4 regions of the Bradyrhizobium sp. F1.4.3 genome follow, and region 2 is predicted to be linked to each of the others. Evidence: predicted binding sites of a transcription regulator. Region 2 holds the regulator's gene; each other region holds the start of a gene.
What was found. The regulator LexA, encoded in region 2, represses DNA repair genes until DNA is damaged. The targets are predictions, from matches to a motif close to TGTTCNNNNTGTGTTCNG.

Region 1 (7,553 bases), on a different contig from region 2:
GTAAGCGCGACTGTGAAGAGCCCCAGTCCCGCCAGCCCCGGACTGGGGCTTTTTCGTCTCGCGGGAATTAAAAACGCCGCCTGCTTAAATTAAGCGCAGGCGGCGGCTTACCAGCCCCGAGGGGGATGATGCAAAACCCCGGTGAAGATTAGTCTACATGGACTAATTGAAGGTTCAATGTTCCTGATTCGGAACACCCGCGCGGAAGGGAATTAGGACAAGCGTTTTTTGTCCGTGCAAAGAACGGCTGAAGATCGCCATTACGCTTTGGCCTCTGCCCTGAATTGGTGACGGGAGCACTCGGATTCTCAAACTTATGCGCTTGGGCATCGAATTGATCCCGGGTGTGGGTCTTCTCATCTTCCAAAAATCCGGGTACTGGCCTGTTTTAACTCCTAGTGGCCTAGTTTGAATTTGGCAGTGGCCTAGTTTGAAAACTGACTGACTGGTTTCAGCGGGCTGCACACTTCGCGACAATTCGGTAAAAAGTCGGAGGACGGTTGTTATATGCGTTCGTTGGTAGCGTCGTGTAATCGTCGACAGCTACTCCAGCCGCAGCGGCCTCACACTTTGCTTGGTCCGGAAAGTCGAGGAAAGTCGTGCTCGTGCTGACCCCGCCAGTATTCGCGTTAGCGGCGACTATAACCACCAATATTAGGGTCCACATTTTGCCCCTCCACTAAGGCCGCCTCAGTTGGCGGCCTCTTTCATTTTGACGTCGGCCAACGGGAAGCCAACCTCGATACACGCCTCGGGGTGGCGGATTGCCTCCTCATATTTGGCTTCTGAGCAACAATAAGCCGTTTCACCCTCTAGCCGCACCAAAGCGAGCGCGTGAAACTGTCCGTCCGCGCCCCGCACAGAGACTTTATGATTTTTCGGAGTCATTCTGATTTCTCCCGCTTGACTTTCTGCGTGGCTGCATTTATTAAAATAGCCACGCAGAACCGATCAGGACATTTCACCATGAATGATAAAGCCAAGGCTCTCTCGCCGCCATACGCTACATTCAGCGCTTTCATAAGCTTTATCAATAAGTTGCGCGACACGACCGTTCCCAGCCGGGTCGATCCTTCGGTGTTCGGTAACGCATCTGGCAGCTTGGCCTACAGTATAATCGCTTCGCTGAAGTATCTCAAGCTAATCAATGACAACGGTTCCCCCACGCAGGATTTCATTGCACTGGTCAAGGCGTCTGATGATGCGCGGCCGGCACTGTGGAAGAAAATCATGGTGGCGGCCTACCCTTCGCTTTTGTCAGGGGAAGTCGATCTGACCACCATTACGGCTGGCCAGTTCGATGAGCATCTTCGCAAGGAATACAACGTCCAAGGCTCGACGGTGGACAAGGTGGCCCTGTTCTTCGTGGCAGGCGCCAAATTGGCTGACATTCCCCTCTCGGGTTTGTTGCTGGCGCGCAAGCCGGTTGCCACCTCAACGGCGGCGAAAAAGAGCGTGAAGCAGCGCAAGCGGCCTGATGCCGGAGACGATGAGAATGAGGACGGCGAGCCAGATCCGCCCCCTCCGCAGACACAAAAGGCGCTTGAATATCAACTCATCGACTTGATGTCGGAGCCAGATATCGATGGCGACGTGAAAAATTCAATTTGGTCGCTTGTGCAGTATCTCACTGCGCGAAAGGCCAAGAAGGCATCCGGAGAAGCCTGATGGGCCTCTCCGCAATTGAGGAGCAAGTCTTGACTAGGAGGGACTGAGCCCCCGACGCGCTAGCCGAGCTAGGGGGCGTAAAAAGGAAGGGCCGCTGCGCCAAACCTCGGGGGAGGAACGCAACGGCCCTGCAATCGGCTCTCGCTTCTCAGGGATCGTCTAATGGTAGGACACCCGCCCCTACAAGTGTGGAGATGTCGGTCCGAGTCCGGCTCCCTGAACTACCGAATAAGCGGGACCGCCGTGGTTGCAGCCTCAGCGATCCCTAGTCACCCACCCGAGATTGCGCCCCGGGCCAGCGACCAAACTAGAATATACGCTTTGCAGAGGGGCTTTTCTAGAGTCCCCGGGGCCAATCCTAACGAGGATTGCGCCCACATGAACGCCCTGTCCCGAGAGAAACAAGTCGAAGTCATCGCCGCGCTCTGTGAAGGCGTCGGCATCCGCACCGCCTCACGCCTCACCCGCGTCAACCGTGGCACCGTCGCCAACCTGGCCCTCCGGGTTGGCCTTGGCTGCATGGAATTGCACGACCGCATCATGGTCGGCGTGCGCACCGAACGCCTTGAGCTTGACGAGCTGTGGAGCTTCGTCGGCAAGAAGCAAAAGAACGTCCAGCGCCACGAGATCAACGCCAAGGGCGATCAGTATGTTTTCATCGGCATGGCCGGGACGCAGAAGGCAATCATTAGCTGGGGCGTCGGCAAACGGAATGCCGAAAGCACCATGGATTTCCTGCATGACCTCCGCAGCCGCGTCATTGGTCAGCCGGAAATCTCAACGGACGGCTTCCACCCTTACCGCGTAGCGATCCGCGACGCCTTCGGCCCGAATGCTTCCCATGGCGTGATCGTAAAGACCTACAGCGTAACCAACCTCGCCAAGGATGCCGTCACCCGCTACAGCCCTGCTCAAGTAATAGCGGTAAACCGTGAGGTAGTATCAGGCGATCCCGAGCAGTACGTCTCAACCAGCTACGTCGAACGCCAGAACCTTTCGCTGCGCATGGCGTCGCGTCGGTTCACGCGGTTGACCAACGGCTTTAGCAGGAAGCTGGACAACCACGTTGCGGCCGTCGCGCTGTACGTCGCGCATTACAATCTATGCCGCACCCACGAGGCCCTGCGCACAACGCCAGCGAAGGCGCTGGGCGTGGCGGAGAAGGCTTGGACGGTTGCCGCAGCTTGTGGACGCCGCGCTTGCTATGGCCCCTGCGCTGCCCACTGAGACCCCGCCAGATCGCCGCCGAAAGTTCACGGTAATCCACGGCGGCAAGTCATGAATCACAAATGGCCAATTCATCACAAAGATGAATCGGCCACTTATAATCATTGCATTTATTTGGTGCCCGTGGCTGGATTCGAACCAGCACTGTCAGCTTATCTCATCCGACACCGGAGTATCAGTCCGGCGTGTCTACCAATTGCACCACACGGGTCTAACTCAATTATGGGGAGGTGAGCTATTCGCCTCCCCATTTTCGTTTTCAAAGAACGCTGCTTGGCGCGGCGGTTTCGGATACCAGAGACCATTCCGCTGCCAGATTTTTTTGCTCATCTTCAAACGCCGCAGGCAAGTCCGCACGGTGCGTTCTGGAATCTGGGCATCAACCAATTGAACCGCCTTGACGACATCAACGCCTTTCTTGCCGGGAGATGCATTGATGCAATCCTCCACGACTTGAATGGCGATAGATGCGGGCCTGCCCGTCTTACGAGGCTCAATGGCGTGGCGGGGCTCAATCACGACATCGGCCTCGAATGCCGTGGCGAGGCTAGCTGATTGCTGCACGGCGTCAGCGGCCCGCTTTATTGCGATGCAGGCGTCCTCCCAGCCACGCCGATAAGCTGCCTCTTCGGCGGCTTCAATCAGTCGGGCGATTTCATCTTTCGGGTTCATGGCCGTCCGCACGAATCAATTTAGATCGTGCTCAAGCTTAAGCGCGCCGTTTTTGATTCGCCACGCAAAGTTTAAATCGTAAATCGAAGTCAGACTTAAGATGTTGATTTATATACCTTAAACTTGTCCGTGATCTGTTGATAACTTCTCCGAAGCAACGACTTGGAAAAAATTTCCAACCCAAAGAAGGCGACGCCGCCTGCAAATTCGGGTGCGTGGCGTCAACCGATTCGTGGCCTACTTTGAAATCCCGAGTGGCCTATTTCGGCCAGTACCAAAATCCGCAAAAGAACATATTGCGAACTTGGAACAAATAGGGTACATTGCTTTTATCGACGACCCGCCTCGCCAATCGTTTGTCCCGCACCCGAATCCTCGCCATAAGGAGCACGACCCAATGTCCACCACTGCGCTGCGTATCGTCGAAGGATCTTCCATGGACAAGAGTAAAGCTCTGGCCGCCGCGCTCTCCCAGATCGAGCGCCAGTTCGGCAAGGGCTCGGTGATGAAGCTCGGCAAGAACGACCGTTCGATGGATGTCGAGTCGGTCTCCTCGGGCTCGCTGGGGCTCGATATTGCGCTCGGGATCGGCGGTCTGCCGAAGGGGCGCGTCGTCGAGATCTACGGGCCGGAATCCTCGGGCAAGACCACGCTGGCGCTGCACACGGTGGCGGAAGGGCAGAAGAAGGGCGGTATTTGCGCCTTCATCGACGCCGAGCATGCGCTCGACCCGGTCTATGCGCGCAAACTGGGCGTCAATATCGACGAACTCCTGATCTCGCAGCCCGACACCGGCGAGCAGGCGCTGGAAATCTGCGACACGCTGGTTCGCTCCGGCGCGGTCGATGTGCTGGTGATCGACTCGGTCGCGGCCCTGGTGCCGAAGGCCGAGCTCGAGGGCGAGATGGGCGATGCGTTGCCGGGTCTCCAGGCGCGGCTGATGAGCCAGGCGCTGCGCAAGCTCACCGCCTCGATCAACAAGTCCAACACCATGGTGATCTTCATCAACCAGATCCGCATGAAGATCGGTGTGATGTACGGCTCGCCGGAAACCACCACCGGCGGCAATGCGCTGAAGTTCTATGCCTCCGTCCGCCTCGACATCCGCCGCATCGGCGCGATCAAGGAGCGCGACGAGGTGGTCGGCAACACCACGCGCGTCAAGGTGGTGAAGAACAAGCTGGCACCGCCGTTCAAGCAGGTCGAGTTCGACATCATGTACGGCGAGGGCGTCTCCAAGATGGGCGAGATCCTCGACCTCGGCGTCAAGGCCGGTCTCGTCGAAAAGTCCGGTGCCTGGTTCTCCTATGACAGCCAGCGTCTCGGCCAGGGCCGCGAGAACTCGAAAGCCTTCCTGAAGGCCAATCCCGACATCACCGCCAAGATCGAAACCGCGATCCGTCAAAACTCCGGCCTGATCGCCGAGCAGATTCTCGCCGGCAGCCCCGAGCGCGACGCCGACGGCGAGGAGCCGGCGGACGAGTAAGCCTGAACGCGAAGAGTTTTCGCGAGGAGCGGGCGCTGAGGACGTTGAGTTGCCGACGTCGTCAGTGCCCGTTTCGTTTTGCGTGAGGGCACCTCGGACATGAGGCGTGTAATCCTGACCAGTTCGTCCGGCGTTGGTCTCATCCACGCCCACCGCGCGGAAATGGTCGTCCCGCTTATCTTTCGGTTCGTGTCGGGACCGCTGCCCACGTCGTACCATCTTGATCAATATCTCAACGGTCGCATGTACCCACGCGATCCCGAGGTGCATTGGTCCGACCTCGTCAGGCGATCCTCCCAGACGGGTCTTGCGCATAAGAACACTTGGCTGGTCTGGTTCTGTGAGGCTTACGGTGTCGATCGCATCGAGCTGTGGTTCGATCCTGAACCCAACAGTCAATTGCTATTGATCTGGATCCTCGACTATCTGCGTTCTCGCCCATCGATGGTCGAGCGTCTGCGACTGCGGCTGGTCGATTTCGATTTGATCGGAGCCGATGTCGCGGAGCTTCGCGATCGTAGCGTGCGGGAATTCGACGTCACGGAGCGCGACTTCGAGATCGCCCACATCGCCTGGGAGGCCTATCGGGCGCCAACGCCGGAGCGTTGTTTCGGACTGCTCAGTCGGCAGTTTCCCAAGTTCCCCTTTCTGAAGCCGGCGATGGAAGAATTGCTGGCCGAACTGCCGTCGCCGGTCACGGGATTAGGCGCGACGGAAGCGCGGCTTCTAGAATTGATTGCGAAGGGCCACAACCGCACCAAGGAGCTGTTTCAGCCGGGCGGGCTGCTCGAAACGCGCGTGTTCGACCAGTGGGAGTTCGGCCCGTTGCTCGAAGGGCTCGCATCCGGCCCGATGCCGGCGATCGCTGGTCTCGATCCGAAACTCGCGACGCTCGCTCCGCATGATGCGCGAGGCCGCAACGCCGCGTATCGCCGGAGCCGGCTGTCGTTGACCGAGTTTGGCCAAGCCGTCCTTGCGGGCCGGGAGGACTTCCGCCACCACAATCCGATCCGACGCTGGTGGGGTGGCACGCTGCTGACCAACGAACGGCTGTCGCGGTGGGATGCGCAAAGCCGTTCGCTGGTTGCACCGTAAGTCGAAACCGCAGGGTGGATTAGCCGAAGGCGTAATCCACCACTGTTCGTCTCCGCGGAAGCTGAAGTGGTGGGTTACGCCAGCGGACTGCGCTTCGCGCAGCCGCCCGCTAACCTTCCCTACGAATCCCTTACTCCGCGGCTTCCGCGTAATCGCTCACCGGCGGGCAGGAGCACACCAGGTTGCGGTCGCCATAGACGTTGTCGACGCGGCCGACCGGGCACCAGTATTTGTCGGTGCGCGAGGTGCCTGATGGGAAGCAGCCTTCGGCGCGGGTGTAGGCGCGGGTCCAATTGTCATCCGCGATGTCGTGCACGGTGTGCGGGGCATGGCGCAGAGGCGACGCTTCGATCTTGAAGCGGCCGCCCTCGACCTCGGCGATCTCTTTCCGGATCGCGATCATGGCATCGCAGAAGCGATCCAGCTCCGCTTTCGATTCCGATTCGGTCGGCTCGATCATCAGCGTGCCCGGCACCGGGAAGCTCATGGTCGGCGCATGGAACCCGTAATCGATCAGACGCTTTGCGATGTCGTCGACGGTGACGCCGCTGGTTGCCTTCAGCGCGCGAGGGTCGACGATGCATTCGTGCGCGACGCGCCCCTTCTCGTTCTTGTAGAGCACCGGGAAATGCACATCGAGACGCGCGGCGACGTAGTTGGCGTTGAGGATAGCGATCTCGGTCGCGCGCTTCAGGCCGTCGCCGCCCATCATCAGGATGTAGATGTAGGAGATGGTCAGGATCGACGCCGACCCGAACGGCGCGGCCGACACCGGGCCGACCGGCGGCTTCGCGTCGGCCGCGGGATGGCGATTCTCTGGATGATTTGGCAGGAACGGGGCGAGATGCGCCTTCACGCCGATCGGACCCATGCCCGGTCCTCCGCCGCCATGCGGGATGCAGAAAGTCTTGTGCAGATTGAGATGGCTGACATCGGCGCCGTAATCGCCGGGCCTGGACAGGCCGACCTGCGCGTTGAGGTTGGCGCCGTCGAGATAGACCTGGCCGCCATGGCCATGCACGATGTCGCAGATCTCGCGAATGTGCTCCTCGAACACGCCATGCGTCGAGGGATAGGTGATCATCACCGCGGCGAGATCGTTGGAGTGCTTCTCGGCCTTGGCGCGGAGATCGTTAACGTCGACGTCGCCGTTCTTCTCGCAGGCGACCACCACCACGTCCATGCCGACCATCGCGGCCGAGGCCGGGTTGGTGCCGTGGGCGGAGGAGGGGATCAGGCAGATCTTGCGGTGGCTCTCACCGCGCGCGGCATGATAGCCGCGGATGGCCAAAAGCCCGGCATATTCGCCTTGCGCGCCTGAATTCGGCTGCAGCGAGATCGCGTCATAGCCGGTGATGTCGCACAGCCACTTTTCCAGCCGCGCGAACAGCGCGTGGTAGCCCTT
Region 2 (7,553 bases):
CCGTAATAGCCGTCGACGAGCCCCATCTCGTGCGAGACCTCGGCATCGTTGTGCCAGAGCTCGATCGCGCCGACATGCGCCTCGTCGCCGCCGCAGAGCAGCACCATGACGGCTTGCAAAAATTCGCCGGCAAACACCGGCACGGCCACGCCGCAGGTCAAGCCGGCCTTGAGAGCCTGATCGGTCCGCATGAAATAGGAGTTGGCGAATTTGGTGAGGATCACCGGGTGGCCGCTGGCCCATGCCTTGCCGGGAAGCCCCTGGTCATATCCGAAGCGGAGGTTCTCGCTCGCGGCCTTGAATGCGGACAGGCCTTCGCTGTAGAGGCCGCCGCCAAACTCCAGCCGCACGCGCGTCCGGTCAGGCACCCAGAGTTCAACGACGCGAATGAAGGTTTTCATCGAGCGTGTCCGCCGCCTCAAGCCGCGAACAGCATCGGCCATTTGGCAGCGGAGCGGACGTTCAAAATTCAGGCAGGGCAGCGCAAACTTCGTGCGGCGGGAGATAAAGAGACGCAAACCACTCCATCTCGCCGGCCTCGGCCGGCGATGGACATTTCAATCCTCGCCCCAGCCATGGCCGGGGGAAGGCTGCGTCAGCCGATCGGCAGGCGGGTGATCGTTGGCTGCCTGTCGGCGGTGATCTGCGGCTTGTGCTCGCGTTCGCCGACCGGCTGGGTTACCGGCAATTGCAGCACGGTTGCGCGCTGGCCTTCGACGAGCTGAGTCACCAGCACGTATTTGCCGTCGGGGAATTCGATCGCGTCATGATGGCGATCGGGAATGTGCGGATCGACCTTGCCGAACTTGCCGACGCGGGAGTTGATGGTGCGCGTCCAGATCCAGCGATTGTCGTAGCGGACGCTGTCGGCGAAGGCGAGCTCCGTTCCCGGCAGCAGGCAGACCGCGACGGACATGTCGGCTTCGGAGGCGAAGCCGCGCGTCGAGGTGCCGCGGAAGGTCGTCGTGACGATCGTCTCGCCGACTTCTGCGGGACGCGTCGCGACGGCATGAAGGCTATAGTCACACATCGGGTGCTCCTCATTCAGGATAGAGCACCCGCGCCTCTTCTGAGGCGCAGGCCTCTATCAGAGTGGAAGCCTGCAACCCTCTGCTTGGTTGTGGGCAAATCTGCGGCTTGGGTCCGCGAGCCACAATCACAATATCTTTTTCAAATGCACGAGGAACAATGCCTGCACTCGTGCATTTGGGGAGCTTCGACGTCAGCGGCCAGCAGGCGCCGACCAACCCGAATATTGCCAGGCCGGCTGCGACGGCCGTTCAACCGCATTGCGGGCATCGCGGAATTGCTCGCTCGTCGCCTGCGGTGCCTTGCGGGCATGGTGCTGCGACTGTGCGGCGAAGGCTTGCGACGCTGATGCTGCGATCAGCGCCACCGTGACTGTGCTCAGAATGATCTTGCGCATGGTTGTCTCCTCGGTCTCTCAAAGGCCTGCGAAGCGATGGATGCTTCGTGCGGCGTGCCGAGGATGTAGCGCCGGAGAGGGGGCCGGATAATCTGTGCAAAACCAGAAAGACTATCCAGCCGGAGCGGACAATCGTCCGCTCCAATCGTGAACGCGCGGCCGCCAGCCAAGCGGCCGAGCGCAATAGGCTTAATACTTCCGGTAAAGCCCGATCAGCTTGCCCTGAATTTTCACCCGGTTGGGCGGCAGGATGCGCACCTCATAGGCGGCGTTCGCCGGCTCGAGCGCGATCGAGGCGCCACGGCGGCGGAAGCGCTTCAAGGTTGCTTCCTCGTCGTCGATCAGCGCCACCACGATGTCGCCGGTATCGGCGGTCTCGTTGCGCTGGATCAGCGCCATGTCGCCGTCGAGGATGCCGGCCTCGACCATCGAATCACCGCGCACTTCGAGCGCGTAGTGTTCGCCCGAGCCGAGCATGTCAGGCGGTACGCTGATGGTATGGCTGCGGGTCTGCAAGGCCTCGATCGGCGTACCGGCCGCGATACGGCCCATCACCGGCACCGCGACGGGACGTTCGCCGTCGTCCGCGGGCCCGCTGGAGCTGGCGCGCACCTTGCCGAGGTTGCCTTCGATGACGCTCGGGGTGAAGCCGCGGCGGCTGCCGGCGGCGGCCTGGAGCTCGGGCAGCTTGATCACCTCGATGGCGCGGGCGCGGTTGGGCAGGCGCCGGATGAAGCCGCGCTCCTCGAGCGCGGTGATCAGGCGATGGATGCCCGATTTCGAGCGCAGATCGAGCGCGTCCTTCATCTCGTCGAAAGAGGGCGGCACGCCGCTTTCCTTCAAGCGTTCGCTGATGAACCGCAGAAGCTCGTATTGTTTGCGCGTTAGCATCTCGATCAAAATCCCCCGGTTGATGTCGTTCGGTTCCGAGACGTTCAATTCAGCGGCGAGCCGCTAGATGCTCGAAACAAATCATGAACGGACACTATATGTTCGATATGTGTTCCGCAACTGCTTAATTTACCGTGAACGCCGCAAAGTTCAGGGAACGCATGTGGTCCAGACGTTCAGGCGGGGAGCCGCAACACCTCGCAGGGCGAGCCTGTTTCAGCCTTCGGTGCAAACGGCGCGCGCACGAGAAGTGCCTGTGCCGCAGCGAGATTCGCGAGCAGCGAGGAATCCTGATGATTGACCGGAAGGGCGACGAGCGTGCCGTCGTCGCGCACCTCGAGACGCGCGCGAAGATAATCCTCGCGCTGGTCATTGGCGCCGACATCGCGGCCGAGCACGGCGCGCTCGCGGCGATGATGAATCACTTCGCGGCCCGACAGCGCACGAATCAGCGGCACCATGAACAGGAAACCGCAAACGTAGGACGACACGGGATTGCCCGGCAGGCCGATCACCCGCATCGTGCCGAGCCGCCCGTGCATCATCGGCTTGCCCGGCCGCATCGCGATCTTCCAGAACGCCATCGAGATACCTTCGGCATTGAGCGCCGGCTGGACCAGGTCGTGGTCGCCGACCGAGGCGCCGCCGGTCGTGATCAGGATGTCGGCGCCGGTCTCGCGCGCGCGGCGGATGCCCGCCGTGGTGGCCTCCAGCGTGTCGGCGGCAACGCCGAGATCGATGGTGTCGGCGCCCTCGCGGCGGGCGAGCGCGTGCAGGGCGTAGCCGTTGGAATAGACGATCTGGCCATGACCGGGCGTGGTGCCGGGCATCACCAGTTCGTCGCCGGTGGCGAGGACCGCGACCTTCGGACGGCGGCGGACGGGAAGCTGCGGATGGTTCATGCCGGCCGCGAGCGCGAGGTCGCGTTCCGTGAGCCTGGTGCCCTTGAGCAAGAGCATGTCGCCCTCGCGAAAGTCGATGCCGGCGGGGCGGATGTGCCGTCCGCGGATGGCAGCTTCCTTGATGGTGATGCGCCTGCCGTCTGCGACCGTGTCCTCTTGGATCACGACGGCGTCGGCGCCGTCGGGAACCACGCCGCCGGTGAAGATCCGTACTGCTTCGCCGGCGCCGACCGTTCCGGCAAACGGCCGGCCCGCCGCGACCTCACCGATCACCGTCAGCTGGGAATCGATCTTTGCCGCGTCGACTGCGCGCACGGCATATCCGTCCATCGCCGACATCGCCTGCGGCGGCTGCGTGCGCCGCGCCGCGACATCGCGCGCGAGCACGCGATGGAAGGCATCGTCCAGCGGGGCCGCTTCTTCGGACAGCGGCTCAGCGCCGGCAAGCACCGCGGCAAGCGCGTCAGAAACCGGCATCAAGGCCACGGGTGAAAACTCCTGCTTGGCGCCGTTCGGGCGAATGGGCGGCGAGAGTTCTAACCGAGTGCGGGCGCAGAGGCAAAGCAGCTGCGGAGCGGGATTACTCATCCTGCATCGCCGGCTCTGCATTGCGAGAGGCTGGCGTCAGGTCCGGCGCGGCACGATCCGAAAGACGAGACGGATCGGTAAGAGCGTGGCCAAGGCGAGGATGAGAATGACGCGCGCCATGGCCAGCATCGATCAACTTCCCGTCTGCTGGCCCGGACTGACGTCCGGCGCCACATCAGGAGCTTTGGGGCCCTGATCCCTGTCGGGCAGCGGATCGGCCTGGGATTTCAGGTCGGCGGCCTTGCTGATCAGCTTTGCCGAAAGGTCCGAATCGGAGGTGGTTCTGGCGAATTGGAGAAGGAGAAAGGCTTGCTTGGTGAGGTAGGTTTTGCCCAACACGATGATGCGTCCGTCCGTAGAAGTCCCGACGGACTCAAGAGTCCGGAAGCAGCATTCCGTTCCTGGAACTCCGTACAAAAATGCACAAAGTGTTCTGGTTCCTCATTTCCGGGTGAAATTGTTCCGGAATCGGCCGACTGGAGGGCCTCGCCAACGGTCAGATTCCCAGTGCCTTCAGCGCGTCGCCGACATCGCGGGGCGAGGTCACATGCACCGCGGTCAGCCCGCACGCCCGCGCGCCTTCGACATTCTCGGCAAGGTCATCGAAGAACACGATTCGCTGCGCCGGCACGCCGATCGCAGCCACGACATGGTCGAAGGCTTCCGCATCCGGTTTGCGCAGGCCGATGCTGGAGGACAGGTACACCTCGCGGAAATGGCCGAGGAGGTCGGCATATTCCTTCGAGAAATGGTCCACATGCGGCTGATTGGTGTTGGAGAAGGCGTAGAGCGGCATCTGCTTCGCCGCCCGCGGCAACAGCTCCGCGATATCAGGCATCTCACCCGCGAAGATCGCGTTCCAGCCTTCCAGGAACTGCGCATCCGAAATGCCGATCCCGAGTGACGCGCGCAGCGATTCGAAATAGGCCTCGTCGCTGATCTTGCCGACCTCGTGCAGCCGGTAGGCCTCGTCGCGCATATAGCGCGCGGCGATGGCCTCGGGCTTGCAGCCGGCATGTCCCGCCCAGCAGGCGATCGCCTTGGAGAAATCGATATCGAGCACCACGCGCCCGAGATCGAACAGAAGCGCGTCGGCGCTGCCGGGAGAGAGCGAGGTCATTGCATCCTTTCAGGTCAGTACCGATACGGCTCGGTGTCGAACAGCGGGAACGCGCTGAACACGCTCGGCGCGTTGGTGGCCGTCGCTGCATGCAGGCAGGATTTGTTCACTTCGGCGAACGAGGTGGCCCCGAGCAGGCCGAGGCAGCGCAGCACCTCGTCCTCCAGGAGTTCCAGCATCCGCGTCACGCCGGCTTCACCGGCCGCCGCCAGTGCCCAGCATTGCAGCCGGCCGATGCCGACGAGGTCGGCGCCAGCGGCGATCGCCTTGACGATGTCGGTGCCGCGGCAGAAGCCGCCGTCGACCATGATCCTGGCGCGGCCCTTCACGGCATCGACGATCTCGGGCAGCACATGCATGGCGCCGCGGCCATGATCGAGCTGGCGGCCGCCATGGTTGGAGACGTAGATCCACTCGACGCCGTGATCGACCGCGATCTGGGCGTCCTCGGCGGTGGCAATGCCCTTGAGGATCAGGGGGATCTTGAACTTGTCCTTGACCATCTTCACGGTCCGCCACTCCAGGCCCTTCTGGAAATCGCCGCCGGTGGCGCGCAGCCGGCTCTCGCGAACGTAGCGCTTGGCGATGTCACGCTCACGACGGCTGTAATGGGCTGTGTCGACCGTCAGGCAGAAGCCGGCATAATTGTTCTTCTCGGCGCGGCTGACGACATCGGCGACGAAGGCATCGTCGCCGCGGACATAGAGCTGGAACAGGCGTAGCGCATCGGGGGCTGCCTCGGCGGTCTTTTCCAGGCCGGGCTCAGATACCGAGCTTAGCATGTGCGCCGCTCCGAAGGTGCCGGCGCCGCGCGACACGCTGGCGGCGCCGTGCGGGTCGAAGATTTCCAGTGCGCCGACCGGGGCCAGCACCACCGGCAGGCGCATCTTGCGGCCGAACTGCTCGACCGAGCCGTCGACCTTGCGGACGTCGCGCAGCACGCGCGGACGAAACGCGATCTCGTCCAGCGCCATGCGGTTGCGGCGCATCGTGGTCTCGGTTTCGGCGGCGCCGACGATATAGTCCCAGGCGTTCTGGTTGAGGTTGGAGCGCGCCTTCCGGATGAATTCGTGCAGGTTCTGGAACGGCTCGTTGCTGGCGCCGAGTTCGACGTTCCGTTGTGGCCGGAGCGCTTCGTTCATTGTTGTCCTCCCGAGAATTTGAAGCCTTATGCCATCGGGTATCCCGTCCAGGCCTCCAAAACCATCCTAAAATCGCATAGCTGCGAGGCGTGGGCCGGTCGACCGATTCCCGCTTTGCGCCAGGCGGTTTCCGGAGGTTGCCAAAAGTTTAGGCCCGGACGAAGGGATTTCTGTACTGTACCCGCCGGCGTGGCATGCCGGCCTTGAAGAAACCAGAATGATATTGTGAGAACCGGGCTGGATCGCCATTTGCATGGCGCCTCTCAAGCCCCAAGCGAAAAGGCCAACCATTCCATGCGGAAAACCCTGCTGTTCCCCCTGGGCGCGCTTACTGGAGCGTGTCTGACCCTTCTCGTAGCCAGCCCGCACGGCGGAGTATGGGCGGCACGGGCGGCAGCCAGCGCGGACGATGCCTATTCCCAGCTCAACCTGTTCGGCGAAGTCTTTGAGCGGGTGAAGGCGAGCTATGTCGAGAAGCCCGACAATTCCAAGCTGATCGAAGGCGCGATCACGGGCATGGTGACCTCGCTCGACCCGCATTCGCGCTACATGAACGACAAGGCCTGGACCGAGATGCAGGAGACCACCTCCGGCGAGTTCGGCGGCCTAGGCATCGAGGTCACCATGGAGGACGGCCTGGTCAAGGTCGTCTCGCCGATCGACGACACCCCGGCGTCCAAGGCTGGCATCATGTCGGGCGATCTCATCAGCAAGATCGACGGCGACGCCGTGCAGGGTATGACGCTGGAGCAGGCCGTCAACAAGATGAAGGGCCCGGTCGACACCAAGACCAAGCTCACCATCGTGCGCAAGGGCGCGGACGCCCCGCTCGACGTCGCGATCACGCGCGAGATCATCCATGTGCGCCCGGTGCGCTTCCACGTCGAGAACGGCGACATCGGCTATATCCGCATCACGTCGTTCAACGAGCAGACCACCGACGGCCTGAAGAAGGCGATCGCTTCGATCTCCAAGGACATCCAGCCCGAGAAGCTCGCGGGCTATGTCGTCGACCTCCGCAACAATCCCGGCGGCCTGCTCGACCAGGCAGTGTCGGTGTCCAGCGCGTTCCTGGCGCGCGGCGAGGTGGTATCAACCCGCGGGCGGAATCCGGAAGAGACCCAGCGCTTCACCGCCCATGGCGGCGATCTCATCAAGGGCAAGCCGCTGGTGGTGCTGATCAATGGCGGCTCGGCCTCGGCGTCGGAGATCGTCGGTGGCGCGCTGCATGATCACAAGCGTGCCACGATCATCGGCACGCGCTCGTTCGGCAAGGGCTCGGTGCAGACCATCATTCCGCTTGGCGCCGGCAACGGCGCGCTGGCGCTGACCACGGCGCGTTACTACACGCCGTCGGGCCGCTCGATCCAGGCCCAGGGCATCGCGCCCGACATCGAGATCCTCCAGGACGTGCCGCCCGAGCTGAAAGGCCGGGTCGACACCATGGCGGAGTCCCAGATGCGCGGCCATCTCTCGGCCGCCGA
Region 3 (7,553 bases), on a different contig from region 2:
CTCGATCGGCAAGGCATCATGCAGAAGAAGGGTTTTCCCGAGAGCTACGATCTGCCGCTGCTGCTCAGTTTCCTGTCCGATATCAAGGCCGGCCGCCGTCATGTGCGCGCGCCGGTCTATTCGCATCTGACCTATGACATCGTACCGAACCAGTGGGCCGAGATCGACCAGCCCGACATCTTGATCGTCGAGGGCGTCAACGTGCTGCAAACCGGCAAGCTACCGCGCGACGGCAAGGCGGTGCCGGTCGTCTCCGACTTCTTCGACTTCTCGGTCTATATCGATGCCGACGAGGCGGCACTGCGGCGGTGGTATATCAAGCGCTTCCTGGCACTGCGCGACACCGCGTTCACCAACCCAAAGTCCTACTTCAACCGCTACGCGCTGTTGTCCGACGAGGAAGCCACCGCCACCGCGACCGCGATCTGGGAGCGCACCAACCTCGCCAATCTCGAGGACAACATTTTGCCCACCCGCCCCCGCGCGACGCTCATCTTGAAGAAGGGCGCCGACCACGTGGTGGAGAGCGTGGCGCTGCGAAGATTGTAGGCCGTGACTTCGTAGGGTGGGCGAAGGCGCGCTCTTCGCGCGCCGTGCCCACCATCGATCCGCGTTGTTGAACGTGGATGGTGGGCACGCTACGCTTTGCCCACCCGCAGTCGATCGTGGCTACACCGCAATCTGCCTTGCCGCCGCCAGCCCGGCCAGCGCCTCGTCCAGCTTCTCGCGGTCGAGTGGCTTGATCAAAAATCCATTCATGCCCGCCTCGAAACAGGCATAGCGATCCTCCACCAGCGTATTCGCGGTGAGCGCCAGGATCGGCGTATGGCGGCTGCTCGTGGCTGCCTCGTGCACGCGGATGCGCTTCGTCGCCTCGATGCCGTCGAGCTGAGGCATCTGGATATCCATCAGCACGAGATCATAGGGCGTGCCGGCCGAGCTGGCAGCGAGCCAGGATTCCAGCGCCGCCTCGCCATGGACCGCGATGACGACGCGATGGCCGAGCTTGGTCAGCAGCGACCGCATCAACAGCGCGTTGATCTCGTTGTCTTCGGCGACCAGGATCGAAAGGCCCTTCGCCGGCGTCTTGACCGCAGCCGGTTCGACAGGCTCCGGCGCAAGGTCGGGCGAGGCGACTTCCGGCGTCAGCGCGAGACGCGCGGCGAGCGAGGCCGCGCGCAGCGGCTTCACCAGAAAGCCGGTGAAGGCCGGCGAGAGCTTTTCGTGGCGCGAGCCCGACGTCAGCAGCACCAGCCGCTGCGTCGCGTGGGCGCGGGCGACCTCGCCCAGGCGATCGGCGATGGCCGGGCCGATCGCACGATCGATCAGCACCGCATGCCACGAGCGTTCCGGCAGCAGCGCCTCGGCCACGGCCGCATCTGCCACCAGACAGATCTGGCCGCCCCAGCGCTCCAGCCGCCGCGCGATCAGCGATGCTTCGATGCCGTCGGCCATCACGAGGATCGACTTGCCGGTGAGGTCGGGACTCGGGAACGCCGTCCGTCCCGCGTCTCCTTGCGATGGCGCGAGCGGGATCGCGATTTCGAAGGTGGAGCCCTTGCCGGGCTCGCTCGTGAGCATGATGCGGCCGCCCATGCGCTTGACGATGCGCTCGCTGATGGCAAGCCCCAGTCCGGTGCCGCCATAGGTGCGCGCGACGCGCTCGTCGGCCTGCTCGAATTCGCGGAAGATGCGCGTCTGCGCTTCGGGCGCGATCCCGATGCCGGTGTCGCGCACCAGAAAGCTGATCTCGTTCGGCCAGATGCCGGGTTCGACGATCAGCGCGACACCACCGTTCGCGGTGAATTTGATGGCGTTGCCAGCGAGATTGAGCAGCACCTGGCGCAGCCGCGCGGCATCGCCAGTGACCTCGAGCGGCAGGCGTTCGTCGATGTAAGCCGCGATCTCGAGATTTTTGGCCTGCACGCGGGGCGCCAGCAGCTCGGTGATCTCCTCGATCAAGGTCGACAGCGCGAAAGGACGCTGGTCGAGATCGAGCTTGCCCGCTTCGATCTTGGAATAGTCGAGCAGCTCCTCGATCAGTGCCATCAAGGCTTCGCCGGAGGTTTTCACCGCCTTGGCATAGGTCGCCTGCTCCGGCGTCAGCGTGGTGTCGAGCAGCAGCCCGCCCATGCCGATGATGCCGTTCAGGGGGGTGCGGATCTCGTGCGAGGCCATCGCGAGGAAGCGCGATTTGGCGCGGTTGGCGGCATTGGCCTGATCGCGTGCGTCCGACAGCGCGCGCTCGGTCTCGGTGCGGTCGGTGACGTCGCGTCCGACGCTCTGCAATTCGGCGGGCTGGCCGGCATCGTGTCGCACAAAGCCCTCGCGCCAGGCGATCCAGCGCGCCCCGACGGGCGTTGCGATCTTCTGGTCGTGGATACGTGTGCCGTTGCTTTCGCGTGCGCTGTCGCCCTGCTCCAGCACGTCAAAATCAAAGCGCGTGCCGACCAGCGCGCTGCGCGCCTGCGCGGCCAGCGCGCAAAAGGCGTCGTTGGCGAAGGTGATGCGGCCCTGGTGGTCGCGCAGCACGATCAAATCGCCCTGCGACTCAAACAGGCTGCGGGCGCGCTCTTCGGCCTCCTTCAGCTCCCAATTGCGATCGATCAGCGCCTCGTTGTGGGCGGCGAGCGACCGCAGCCGCCTGTTGACGAAGCGCAGCCGCATGCTGAGTGTCGCCAGGCCAAGGCAGGCGAGGGCGAACAGGAAGCTCGCGCCGATCGCAAAGGTATTGGGATCGTAGCCGGAATTCTCGGAGCGGCTGCCGGAGACGAAGCCATAGGCACCGCCGAACGTCGCCGAGAAGATCATGAACGAGCGGATCGCAAAGGAGATTCTCGGGTGGCGGCGCCTGAAGCGGCGCATGCGCACCTTGATCCGGAACGTCCGACCCATCGTCACCGACCCCGACTCTTATATAACCCTGCAATCGCCGCCCGCGACGATGTCCCCACCGACCTTGCGAACAGTTTGAGGTTTGGAGGCCGCCTCGAAACAGGGTTGACGAGATGTTAACGGCTCAGAGTGAGGCAGCCTGGAGGTGGCGCTGGCCGCCGCGGGCACCGACGATCAGCGCCGCGGCCTCGCGCTGCGAAAACGTCTTCGAGCGCACATAGATGCGGTAGTCGGCCGGCCCCTCGCTGGATAGATAGATCGTCGGACGGTCACCGCCCGGCTGCCCGGAAATCGCGACCAGACGCGTCGACGGATTGCCCTGGCAGGCGCTTGGCTCCTCGCTCGCGCCGTCATCGACCACCGCGAAATCCGCGACGTCGGCGTCGTCGGTGATCTGCACCCGCACCGTCGCCTGCGCAGGATCGTCGGTGAAGGCGACCTGGATGCCGGCGGTCCAGAACAGGGATGCGAGCTCGACCGAGGTCTCGCCGATAGCGATGCAGGGATGCGAGACCGATCCGATCTCGCTGCGGGCAAACACCGCAGCCGCCAACAGGGGAACCACCGAGGCCAGGATCTTGAAACGCAACATGACACTCTACTCGCCAGACTCGCCAGGCCCCGGCAAACTCATACGGGAACTCACGTACGTAGCTCTTGGGCCTTATGGTTTGCAGAGGGTAAAGGAAACTCGTTACCGCCGGGTTGATGCGCGCGGCCGTCACGCCATCTGCCGCACATCCTCCGCGAGTGCGCGATAGGACAGCGCTTCGGCGAGATGCAGCCGGCCGATCTTGTCGGCGCCGTCGAGATCGGCGAGCGTACGCGCGACCCGCAGCACCCGGTGATAGCCGCGCGCCGACAGCCGCATGGTCTCGGCGGCATCACGCAGCAGTTTGGCGCCCTGCGCGTCGGGCTTTGCGATCTCCTCCAGCACCGAGGCCGGCGCCTCGGCATTGGTGCGGACCTGCGGCAGGCCTGCATCCGCATAGCGCGCAAGCTGGATATCGCGTGCCGCCGCCACACGCGCCGCGACTTCGGCGGAGCCTTCCGCCGGCGGCGGCAGGATCAGATCGGCCGCGGTCACCGCCGGCACCTCGATGCGCAAATCGATGCGGTCCATCAGCGGGCCGGAGATGCGCGCCTGATAGTCGCCGGTGCAGCGATCGATGCGGCCGCGCTTGCAGGCATAGCCCGGCTCGAACGCATTGCCGCAGCGGCAGGGATTCATCGCGGCGACCAGCATGAAGCGCGCCGGATAGGTGACGCGATGGTTGGCGCGGGAGACCGAGACCTCACCGTTCTCCAGCGGCTGGCGCAGCGAATCCAGCACCCGCGGGTCGAATTCCGGCAGCTCGTCGAGGAACAGCACGCCCTGATGCGCGAGCGAGATCTCGCCGGGCTTTGCCCGCGCGCCGCCGCCGGTGAGTGCCGCCATGCTGGCGGAGTGATGCGGCGAGCGGAACGGGCGCCGCGACGTCAGCGCGCCGCCCTCGATCTCGCCGGCGACAGAGGCGATCATCGAGACCTCCAACAGCTCGCCCGGCGACAGCGGCGGCAGGATCGAGGGCAGCCGCGCCGCCAGCATCGACTTGCCGGCGCCGGGCGCGCCGATCATGAGCAGATGATGGCCGCCGGCGGCCGCGATCTCGAGCGCCCGCTTGGCGCTCTCCTGGCCCTTGATGTCGCGCAGGTCGAGCAGCGAGGCCGGGGCCTCATGCACCTTCGGCACCGGGCGCGACAGCACCTGCGTGCCCTTGAAGTGGTTGGCGATCTGGATCAGCGAGTGTGCGGCGATGATCTGGATGTCCGGGCTCGCCCACGCTGCTTCCGAGCCGCAAGCGGCGGGACAGATCAATCCTTCCTCGCGCACATTGGCGCCGATCGCGGCGGGCAAAACGCCGGCAACCGGCGCGATCGAGCCGTCGAGGCCGAGTTCGCCAAGCACGGTAAAACCCGTCAGTGCGTCCGGCGGTATAGCGCCGATCGCCGCCATCAGCCCGAGCGCGATCGGGAGATCATAATGGCTACCTTCTTTTGGCAAGTCGGCGGGCGCGAGGTTGACGATGATCCGCCGTGCCGGCAACGCCAGCCCCGAGGCGATCAGCGCCGAGCGAACCCGCTCGCGCGCTTCCGACACGGCCTTGTCCGGAAGGCCGACGATGGCAAACGCCGGCAGGCCCGGCGCGACCTGCACCTGCACGTCGACCGCGCGGGCCTCGATCCCCTCAAATGCAACGGTAGAAACCCGCTGAACCATGCCCGAACCAGCCTGCCCTCTCGCACAATCGAGGGTAGCAGAGCTCGATCTCCTCTGCAAGAACAATACGGGAACATTCCCGGAGGCCCGGCAAGCCCTAATCAATCGTAAACAGGGCGCAGACACTATGCCTCGAATGCGAGCGGCCCTGCTCAGCACATCCCAACGAATGTTCGCTACTCCTAGGGGTGCGGGATGGGCCGTGATCTAACGGGTGAACAATTCAAATGCTTGCAAATCGCCGCAGAAGCGAACGTCGGGTGTGCACGCGGCTCGCCAAGATTCATTTCGGCGCGGGTTCGCTGCCGAGGGACTGCACGATTACGGATATCTCGGATGGGGGCGTGAAAGTGGTGGCGGAATTCCTGGAAGTGCCGCCGCAATTCACGATCATCTTCGCGCCCGACTACTCCCGCCAGTGCCGCCTGCGCTGGCGCATCGGCTGCGAATTCGGCGCGGAATTCACCGACTAGACGAGCATGATCCGGACCCGAAGGGCCGCGTTAGCGCAAAATGTGCAGCGGTTTTCCGGAAAGATCATGCTCAAACTAAAGACCCGATGCGCGTCCTTAACGGGAATTTAGCGTTAATCGGTAAGCATCCCTGATCAGTCGCCGAGTGATCAGAGTATGTCCAAGCGTTCGTCCCTTGCCTCTCCCCCGGCGAGATTGCTGCTTCCCGCGCTTCTGGTGCTCGTGCTCGGCGGTTGCCAGACCACGAGCCTTGAGGACGTCACCGGCGCGCTCGGCGGCAAGCCGGAATCCATGGCCAGGGCCGACGCCAAACCGGACATGGACGCCCTGCGCGAGCGCTATCGCGCCAAGCCGAGCGATTCCAACATCGCCCTCGATTACGGCCAGGCGTTACGCCAGACCGGCCAGCGCGCCCAGGCGGTCGCGGTGCTCGAGCAGGCCGTGCTCGCCCATCCCAGCAACAAGGCGCTGCTCGCCGGCTACGGCCGCGCGCTCGCCGACAGCGGCAATTTCCAGCAGGCCTTCGATGTCCTGAGCCGCGCGCACACGCCCGAGGATCCCGACTGGCGCATCCTGTCGGCACAGGGCGCGGCGCTCGACCAGCTCGGCCGCAACGAGGAAGCGCAGCAATATTATGCGACCGCGCTGAAGATCGTGCCGGACGAACCGCAGGTTTTGTCCAATCTCGGGCTGTCCTATCTGCTCCAGAACAATCTGCCCAGGGCAGAGGAAACCATGCGCCGCGCCTACGAGCGCAACCCGGCGGATTCGCGCGTGCGGGCCAATCTCGCGCTGGTGCTGGGACTGGAAGGAAAGCAGGCCGAGGCCGAGACCATCGTGAAGGCCGATCTTCCGCCGGATCAGGCTGCGGCAAAGGTCACGGCACTGCGCCAATTGCTGACGAAGAAGCAACAGCAGCGGGCTGAGAAGTAACCCGCCGCAGTTAGCTCGCGCTTACGATGCCTTGCGATGTGGTGCAGATGGGCGTCCGGATCTGCCCTTCAACTTCTTCAGGAGTGGTCCGAGCAGGGAGCGCTTCGGCTTCTTCACCTCGCCACGTCCGGCGAGACGGTTTGCCATGTTCTGGAATAGCTCGGTGGTGCGGTGGCTCTTGGAGACCTCCGCGATCATCTGGCCGTTATTGGCCGCGGTCGAGAACAGCTTTGAATCGAACGGGATCACCGCGAGCGGCTGGCTCTCCATGGTCTTGGCAAACGACTTGACGTCGATCTCCGCCCGCTTGTGCATGCCGACCTGGTTGATGCAGTAGAGCGGCGGCCGGTCGTTCGGCCGTGCCGCCTTGAGCACGGTGAGCATATTCTTGGTGTTGCGCAAGTTGGCGAGATCGGGCTCGGCCACGATCACGATGTCGTCGGCGTTGACCAGCGCGCGCCGCGTCCAGCCCGACCATTGGTGGGGAACGTCGAGCACGATGCAGGGCGTGGTCATGCGCAGCGTGTCGAAGATCGCGTCAAAAGCTTCGGCGCCGAAATCATAGACACGGTCAAGGGTGGCAGGCGCAGCGAGGAGGCTGAGGCGCTCGGTGCATTTGGAGAGCAGGCGCTCCATCAGCGCCGTGTCCGGCCGATCCTGCGACAGCACCGCGTTGGCGATGCCCTGAACCGGGTCCTGGTTGTAGTCGAGGCCCGCGGTGCCGAAGGCGAGGTCGAGGTCGATCACGACGGAATCGAGCGCCAGGTCGCGCGCGATGGTCCAGGCCACGTTGTGCGCGACGGTGGACGCACCGACGCCGCCCTTGGCGCCGACCACCGCGATGACGCGGCCGGTGATGATGGCTTCCGAAGCCGAGAACAGGCTGCAGATCGAGCGCACCACGTCGATGGTCTCGACCGGCCCGATCACGTAGTCGTTGACGCCGCGCCGCACCAGCTCGCGATAGGGCGCCGTGTCGTTGGGATTGCCGA
Region 4 (7,553 bases), 120 kb from region 2:
ATTGGTAAGAAATCCTGCCGCATCACGCGAGCAAGGCGACGGTCAGGACGAGGCGCCCACCTCAGAACGGGATGTCGTCGTCCATGTCGCTGTTGCGGCCACCACCACCACCAGCGGCCACCGGCCGGCGCGGCGCGCTGCTGACGGGACCGGACGAGCCGAAATCGCCACCCGGCTCCTCACCAAAGCTGCCGCCTCCCCCGCCGCCACGGCCATCGAGCATCGTGAGGGTCGAGTTGAAGCCCTGAAGCACGACCTCGGTGGAGTACTTCTCCGCACCGCTCTGGTCAGTCCATTTGCGCGTCTGGAGCGCACCTTCGACGTAGATCTTGGCGCCCTTTTTCAGGTACTGTTCGGCAACCTTGCAGAGACCTTCATTGAAGATCACGACACGGTGCCACTCGGTCTTTTCCTTGCGCTCGCCGGTGGCCTTGTCACGCCAGGTCTCCGAGGTGGCAACGCTCAAATTTGCAATCGGCCGCCCATCCTGGGTGCGGCGGATCTCCGGATCCTTGCCGAGATTTCCAACCAGAATGACCTTGTTGACGCTTCCCGCCATCGCCGCTCTCCACTCCAATGCCACTGAATTCATGAGGCCGGGCCGCGCCCCGCGGTCCTCTTCAGCCTGTTGACGCGACCCTATACGCTTGCGCGGACCGATCAGCCCATCAGCCCTCGGGTTATCCCCACATATAGCATCGGCCCAAGCTTTGTTCCAGATTTGTTCCAGCGAGATTTTAATGCCGAATGTGCTCCGGCAACTTCGCCGGCGCACCACCTGGCGTTGCTGCACGCTCCGAGCGGATCAGCCAGGACGTCGATATCCACCTCATCCGCGTGAACTTCGCTGGGGTGGCCCGGTGATCGCGAAGTACCGATATCCCTCTGACATCACTTGAAAATCGAAAGCCGGCTTCGTGTCGGCCCTTTTGCTGCGTGCTCCCCGCGGGAATTAATAGGACAGTGAGTGTTACATTATGCGTCTGTTGTGACTTTTGAGAGACACAACTTGCAGCTTCAGTGGTGTAAGCACGACATCAGTTGGACCAACGCGTCCGATGCCCTTCCGATCGTGGAAGGCCAAGAACAGAAACCGGGACTGGGATTAAGTTGAAAATGAAGAAGGTTTTGTTGGCTTCGGCCTGTTTGTTCGCTCTCGCTGCTCCGGCTTCGGCCGCCGATCTCGCAGCACGCCCCTACACCAAGGCTCCGGTGGCTGTGGCCTCGGTCTACAACTGGACCGGGTTCTACCTCGGTATCGTCGGTGGCGGCGCCTGGGAAGACGCAAACAGCCCCAGGATGCAGGGTGGCTTCGTCGGCGGCACCGCCGGTTACAACTGGCAGACCGGCAACGTCGTGTTCGGCCTCGAGGCCGACGGCGCCTGGGCTGACGTCAGCGCCTCGGCGACGGGTCCTGTCGCTGTCCCCGGCTTCGGTGTTGTGAGCACGACGCTGAGCTCGAAGACCGATGCGATGGGCACCGTGCGCGGCCGCATCGGCTGGGCCGTCAACAACGTCCTGTTCTACGGCACCGGCGGCTACGCCTGGATCGACAACAAGGTCAGCATCAGCGCGCTCGGTGTGACCGCGTCGGACAGCAAGTGGCACTCCGGCTGGACCGTCGGCGCGGGCGTCGAGGCGTTCATTGCTCCGCAGTGGTCGATCAAGGGCGAGTACCTCTATCGCAGCCTCGGCGGCGAAACGTACTTCGGTGCCCTGCCCACCGGCACGCTCAACTTCCACACCGTGCAGGTCGGCGTAAACTATCACTTCGGGGGCCCGATCGTCGCGAAGTACTGAGCTTCGTCTCCAACGCCACAGCGTTACGGAAGGCCGGCCTCGCGCCGGCCTTTTTGTTTGGCGGCACGTTCCGCCCGTTCCTGCTGCCAAATGCCGCCAGCACGCCAACAATCCGTTGACGATTCGCAAGTCGCACTGGAAATCCGTCCCCGTTCTTCCTACGTTCGCCGGCATACCCATCGGCGCCGATCCCGGTTCCGGGCAAAGCGCGCCTTCAACCTTGGCGCGATCGCGCGCCTTTGGGATTCCTTGAGGACCACCAGGATGGATGAAGTGATCAAGGCGAAGCGCCAACAGCAGAACGCGGGAGCATACCTGCGCGCAATTACGATCCGTGGCGCGCGCGAGCACAACCTCAAGAACATCGACGTCGAGATTCCCCGCGACAAGCTCGTGGTGTTCACGGGCCTGTCCGGCTCCGGCAAATCCTCGCTCGCCTTCGACACCATCTATGCCGAAGGCCAGCGCCGTTATGTTGAATCGCTGTCGGCCTATGCCCGCCAGTTCCTGGAGATGATGCAGAAGCCGGACGTCGACCAGATCGACGGCCTGTCGCCGGCGATCTCGATCGAGCAGAAGACGACCTCGAAGAACCCGCGCTCCACTGTCGGCACGGTGACCGAGATCTACGACTACATGCGCCTGTTATGGGCCCGCGTCGGCGTACCCTATTCGCCGGCGACCGGCCTACCGATCGAGAGCCAGACCGTATCGCAGATGGTCGACCGCGTGCTGGCGCTGCCCGAGGGCACCCGCCTCTATCTGCTCGCCCCGGTCGTGCGCGGCCGCAAGGGCGAGTACAGGAAAGAGCTCGCCGAATGGCTCAAGAAGGGCTTTCAGCGCGTCAAGATCGACGGCACCTTCCATGAGCTCGCCGAAGCGCCGACGCTCGACAAGAAATTCCCGCACGACATCGACGTCGTGGTCGACCGTATCGTGGTGCGCGCAGACATCGGCCAGCGTCTCGCCGAAAGCTTTGAGACCGCGCTGAAGCTCGCCGAGGGCCTCGCCGTCGTCGAGTTCGCCGATGCGCCGGCAGCAGCGCCGGCGGAAGAGAAAAAGAAGACCGCAAAGATCCACGACAAGAGCGGGCCCGAACGCATCCTGTTCTCGGAAAAGTTCGCCTGCCCGGTCTCTGGCTTCACCATCCCCGAGATCGAGCCGAGACTCTTTTCTTTCAACAACCCCTATGGCGCGTGTCCTGCCTGCGGCGGCCTCGGCGTCGAGCAGCATGTCGACGAGGACCTCGTCATCCCCGACAAGGAGATGACGTTGCGCAAGGGCGCGATCGCGCCCTGGGCCAAATCGTCATCGCCTTATTACGTGCAGACGCTGACCGCACTCGGCAAGCACTACAAGTTCACGCTCGAGACCAAGTGGAAGGACCTCGCCAAGAAGACGAAAGACGCGATCCTCTACGGCTCCGGCGAGGACGAGATCAAGTTCTCCTATGAGGACGGCGTCCGCTCCTACGACACCAAGAAGCCGTTCGAGGGTGTCATCACCAACATCAACCGGCGTTATCGCGAGACCGAAAGCGAGTGGGCGCGCGAGGAGCTGGCAAAATATTTCCACGATGTGCCCTGCGGTGCCTGCAACGGTTTTCGGCTCAAGCCCGAGGCGCTGTGCGTCAAGATCGGCGGCAAGCATATCGGCGAGATCTCGGAGCTGTCGGTGAAGGGCGCCGGTGCGTGGTTCGAAACCGTGCCGGAGGCACTGAACACCCAGCAGAACGAGATCGCCGGCCGGATCCTCAAGGAGATCCGCGAGCGCCTGACCTTCCTGCTCGATGTCGGCCTCAACTACCTCACCCTCTCCCGTTCGTCCGGCACGCTGTCCGGCGGCGAGAGCCAGCGCATCCGCCTGGCCTCGCAGATCGGCTCCGGCCTGACCGGCGTGCTCTACGTGCTCGACGAGCCCTCGATCGGCCTGCACCAGCGCGACAACGCCCGCCTGCTCGACACGCTCAAGAGACTTCGCGACCTCGGCAACACCGTGATCGTGGTCGAACATGATGAGGATGCGATTCTCCTGGCCGACTATGTCCTTGATATCGGCCCCGGCGCCGGCATGCATGGCGGCAACATCATCGCCGAAGGCACGCCCGCCGAGATCATGCGCAATCCGAAATCGCTCACCGGCAAATATCTCACCGGCGAGCTCGAGGTCGAGGTGCCGGAACGGCGCCCGCCGAACCATCGCCGCACCATCAAGGTGGTGAACGCGCGCGGCAATAACCTCAAGAACGTCACGGCGGAGATTCCGCTCGGCTTGTTCACCTGCGTCACCGGCGTCTCCGGCGGCGGCAAGTCGACGCTGCTGATCGACACGCTCTACCGCGCCATCGCCCGCAAGCTCAACAACGCCAGCGAAGGCGCCGCGCCCCACGACCGTATCGAGGGGCTCGAGCACATCGACAAGATCATCGACATCGACCAGTCGCCGATCGGCCGTACCCCGCGCTCCAACCCTGCGACCTATACCGGCGCCTTCACGCCGATCCGCGAGTGGTTCGCCGGCCTGCCCGAATCCAAGGCGCGCGGCTACGAGCCCGGCCGCTTCTCCTTCAACGTCAAGGGCGGCCGTTGCGAGGCCTGCCAGGGCGACGGCGTCATCAAGATCGAGATGCACTTTTTGCCCGACGTCTACGTCACCTGCGACGTCTGCAAGGGCAAGCGTTACAACCGCGAGACGCTCGAAGTCCTGTTCAAGGGTAAGTCGATTGCGGACGTGCTCGACATGACCGTCGAGGAAGCCGCCGAGTTCTTCAAGGCGGTGCCGCGCGTGCGCGAAACGTTTCAGACCCTGCACCGCGTCGGCCTCGACTACATCCATGTCGGCCAGCAGGCCACCACGCTGTCCGGCGGCGAAGCCCAGCGTGTCAAGCTCGCCAAGGAGCTGTCAAAACGCGCCACTGGCCGCACGCTCTACATCCTCGACGAGCCGACCACCGGCCTGCACTTCCACGACGTCAAGAAGCTGCTGGAAGTGCTGCATGAGCTGGTCGCACAGGGCAATACGGTCGTCGTGATCGAGCACAATCTCGAGGTCATCAAGACCGCCGACTGGGTCATCGACCTCGGCCCCGAAGGCGGCGACGGCGGCGGCGAGATCGTCGCCTGGGGCCCGCCGGAAGACATCGCCAAAGCGCCAAGGAGCTATACGGGGAAGTTCCTGGCGCCGGTGCTGGCGAAGGCGCGGAAGCCAAAGCGGAGGCGCGCGGCGAGCGAGGCGGCGGAGTAATCTCCGTCGGCTTGAGCGACCGAGATCAAGCCACGGTGGAGTGATCTCCATGCCGAGCAGAACCTACACGCTCTTTCGCAACGCCATCCTCGCTGAGCAGCAGGTGACTTGTGTCTACGAGGGTCGCTATCGCGAGCTCTGCCCGCATATCATCGGCACGAACAAACGCGACGAGGAGGCTGTGCTGGCCTGGCAGTTTGCCGGCGAGAGCAGCGGCCTGCTGCCTCAATGGCGATGCCTGAAACTGGCCAATGTCAGCGACGCCCGCGCGCGCAACGGCCGCTGGCACGAGGGTGGCTCCCACCGGACCACTCAGACCTGCGTCGGCAATATCGATCTCGACATCAATGTTCACGTGCGCAAGTTGCGATGAATCGCCGGATGACTTCGACATCACTCAAGCTGGCAGCGAACTCGGCGACGTAAAGGACATCGTGACCGGCGCTCCGCAACTCTCGAACCAGAGAGGCTGTGACGCACTCGTCCGCCAGCCAGCGCACGATTCAGCGATAAATGATGTCTTCATCGGCCAAATAGTCGGCCGCGAAGGCCTGCGCCGCCCGAACGTCGTCTGATGTGAGACGCGGATGCTCCGAAATGATGGCTTCAGTCGTCATCCCGGCGCCAAGTTCGCGCAGCACCAGTTCGACCGGGACACGCGTGCCACGGATAACAGGCTTGCCGTCCATGATCGCCGGGTTGATTTCGATCCGCTCGTGCCGCATGGCTGTCCTCGAACTCCGCCGAACAATAGCATATCAACGCCCGCCTGTCAGTGCCCCCGGCCTCCATGCCCTACACCCTCGCCATCTTCGACCTCGACGGTACGCTCGTCGACAGCTTTCCGTGGTTCCTGCGCACCATCAACGACGTCGCTGACCGCTTCGGCTTTCGTCGCGTCGCGGATGAGGATGTCGAGGGGCTGCGGCATGCCTCGACGCGCGAGATCCTCAGCCGACTCGAGGTGCCCTTGTGGAAGCTGCCGGCGATCGCGCGGCATGCGCGGCGGCTGAAGGGAGAAGCGGCGGCGGAGATTTCGCTGTTTGCGGGTGCCGAGGCGATGCTGCGGACGCTGGCCGAGAACGGCGTCCAGCTCGCGCTGGTGACATCGGACAGCGAGGCCAATGCGCGCGAAAAGCTCGGCGAGGTCGCCACTCTTTTTGGGCATTTCGACTGCGCTGCTTCTCTGTTCGGCAAGCCGGCCAAATTCCGCCGGGTCATCCGCCGCGCCGGCGTGGACCCAAGCCGCGTGATCGCGATCGGCGACGAGGTGCGCGACATCGAAGCCGCGCGCGCTGTCGGCATTGCCTGCGGCGCGGTCAGTTGGGGCTATGCCGCGCCGACGGCGTTGCGGGCGCTTGCGCCCGACCACATGTTCGCGCAGATGGATGAGATTGCGGACGTGGTCTGCCGGATACGGTTGAAGGCCTGATCGCGGCATCCGCACATCCAGGGAGACGGTGATGGCACTCACGGAAACGGCCCGCTTGAAGCTCCTAGAGCCGCCGATCGGCAAGGTACGCGTCGTACTCGACACCGATACCTACAACGAGATCGACGATCAGTTCGCGCTCGTGCAAATGCTGCTGTCGAAGGAGCGCTTCGATGTCGAGGCGATCTACGCCGCGCCGTTCTTCAACACACGCGCCGACAGCCCCGGTCACGGCATGGAGCTGAGCTATCAGGAGATCCTGCGTCTGCTGGAGCGCCTGAACATCGCGCCGGAGGGCCTCGTCCATCGCGGCGTCACCGACTATGTCGGCCCCGGCAAGACGGCGCAGGCGGCGCCCGCCGTCGACGACCTCGTGGCCCGGGCGCGCGCAGGCTCCCCTGACAATCCACTCTATGTCATTGCCATCGGCGCCATCAGCAACGTCGCCTCGGCGCTGCTCAAGGCCCCCGATATCGTCGACTGCGTCGTCGTGGTCTGGCTTGGCGGCCATGCGCTGGAGTGGCCGCATACGATCGAGTTCAACCTCAAGCAGGACGTCGGCGGCGCCCAGGTGCTGTTCGACAGCGGCGTGCCGCTCGTTCTCGTGCCCTGCAAGGGCGTCACCTCGCACCTTCACAGCACGGTGCCGGAGATCGAGCGCTATGTCGAACCCCACGGCAGCATCGGCGCGTTCCTCGCTCAGAGGTTCAAGGAATACGCATCCGATCATTTGGGATGGGCCAAGGAGATCTGGGACATGGCGCCGGTCGGATGGCTGCTCAATCCCGATTGGGCGCCGAGCGTCATCATTCCGGCGCCGATTCTGACCGAGCAGATGACGTGGAGCATCGATCGCCGGCGCCATGCGATCCGCTACGTGACCTATGTGGATCGCAACCCGATCCTGAAGGACTTTTTTCTGAAGCTGAAGGCGTTTGCCGGATCGAGATCGTAGGATGTAACGCCGGCTGCCGCAGCCACCACCCCGTGTGTTGCCTCACGGGCAAAACACGCCACACCGTGGTCAATGCTTCCTGATCAAGATAATTCGCTTTACTAGAATTCGGAAATACATCAT

Region 1: a site for LexA is predicted at 3,855-3,872, ahead of recA (recombinase RecA). Genes of this name have one in related genera too.
Region 3: a site for LexA is predicted at 5,214-5,231, ahead of ABIB73_RS13690 (YifB family Mg chelatase-like AAA ATPase). Genes of this name have one in related genera too.
Region 4: a site for LexA is predicted at 1,951-1,968, ahead of uvrA (excinuclease ABC subunit UvrA). Genes of this name have one in related genera too.

Annotation. Positions count from the first base shown of each region.
Region 1 is NZ_JBEPRN010000005.1:62,020-69,572, forward strand. It holds gene ABIB73_RS16760 (hypothetical protein) at 691-888, opposite strand; gene ABIB73_RS16765 (DUF5343 domain-containing protein) at 967-1,668, shown strand; partial or broken gene ABIB73_RS16770 (IS1 family transposase) at 2,047-2,950, shown strand; gene ABIB73_RS16775 (hypothetical protein) at 3,112-3,567, opposite strand; gene recA (recombinase RecA) at 3,965-5,053, shown strand; gene ABIB73_RS16785 (hypothetical protein) at 5,153-6,148, shown strand; gene gcvP (aminomethyl-transferring glycine dehydrogenase) at 6,279-7,553, opposite strand, start outside.
Region 2 is NZ_JBEPRN010000001.1:509,079-516,631, reverse strand. It holds gene ABIB73_RS02610 (GAF domain-containing protein) at 1-401, opposite strand, end outside; gene ABIB73_RS02605 (hypothetical protein) at 596-1,030, opposite strand; gene ABIB73_RS02600 (hypothetical protein) at 1,223-1,426, opposite strand; gene lexA (transcriptional repressor LexA) at 1,616-2,317, opposite strand; gene ABIB73_RS02590 (molybdopterin molybdotransferase MoeA) at 2,494-3,705, opposite strand; gene ABIB73_RS02585 (hypothetical protein) at 3,940-4,146, opposite strand; gene ABIB73_RS02580 (HAD family hydrolase) at 4,304-4,927, opposite strand; gene ABIB73_RS02575 (alpha-hydroxy acid oxidase) at 4,942-6,069, opposite strand; gene ABIB73_RS02570 (S41 family peptidase) at 6,364-7,553, shown strand, end outside.
Region 3 is NZ_JBEPRN010000003.1:349,564-357,116, reverse strand. It holds gene coaA (type I pantothenate kinase) at 1-549, shown strand, start outside; gene ABIB73_RS13700 (ATP-binding protein) at 670-2,895, opposite strand; gene ABIB73_RS13695 (hypothetical protein) at 3,020-3,487, opposite strand; gene ABIB73_RS13690 (YifB family Mg chelatase-like AAA ATPase) at 3,617-5,155, opposite strand; gene ABIB73_RS13685 (PilZ domain-containing protein) at 5,383-5,628, shown strand; gene ABIB73_RS13680 (tetratricopeptide repeat protein) at 5,785-6,561, shown strand; gene ABIB73_RS13675 (CpaE/TadZ family protein) at 6,583-7,553, opposite strand, start outside.
Region 4 is NZ_JBEPRN010000001.1:388,873-396,425, forward strand. It holds gene ABIB73_RS01985 (single-stranded DNA-binding protein) at 62-559, opposite strand; gene ABIB73_RS01990 (outer membrane protein) at 1,117-1,800, shown strand; gene uvrA (excinuclease ABC subunit UvrA) at 2,065-5,043, shown strand; gene ABIB73_RS02000 (hypothetical protein) at 5,093-5,416, shown strand; gene ABIB73_RS02005 (DUF5615 family PIN-like protein) at 5,388-5,543, opposite strand; gene ABIB73_RS02010 (DUF433 domain-containing protein) at 5,547-5,768, opposite strand; gene ABIB73_RS02015 (HAD family hydrolase) at 5,834-6,475, shown strand; gene ABIB73_RS02020 (nucleoside hydrolase) at 6,507-7,430, shown strand.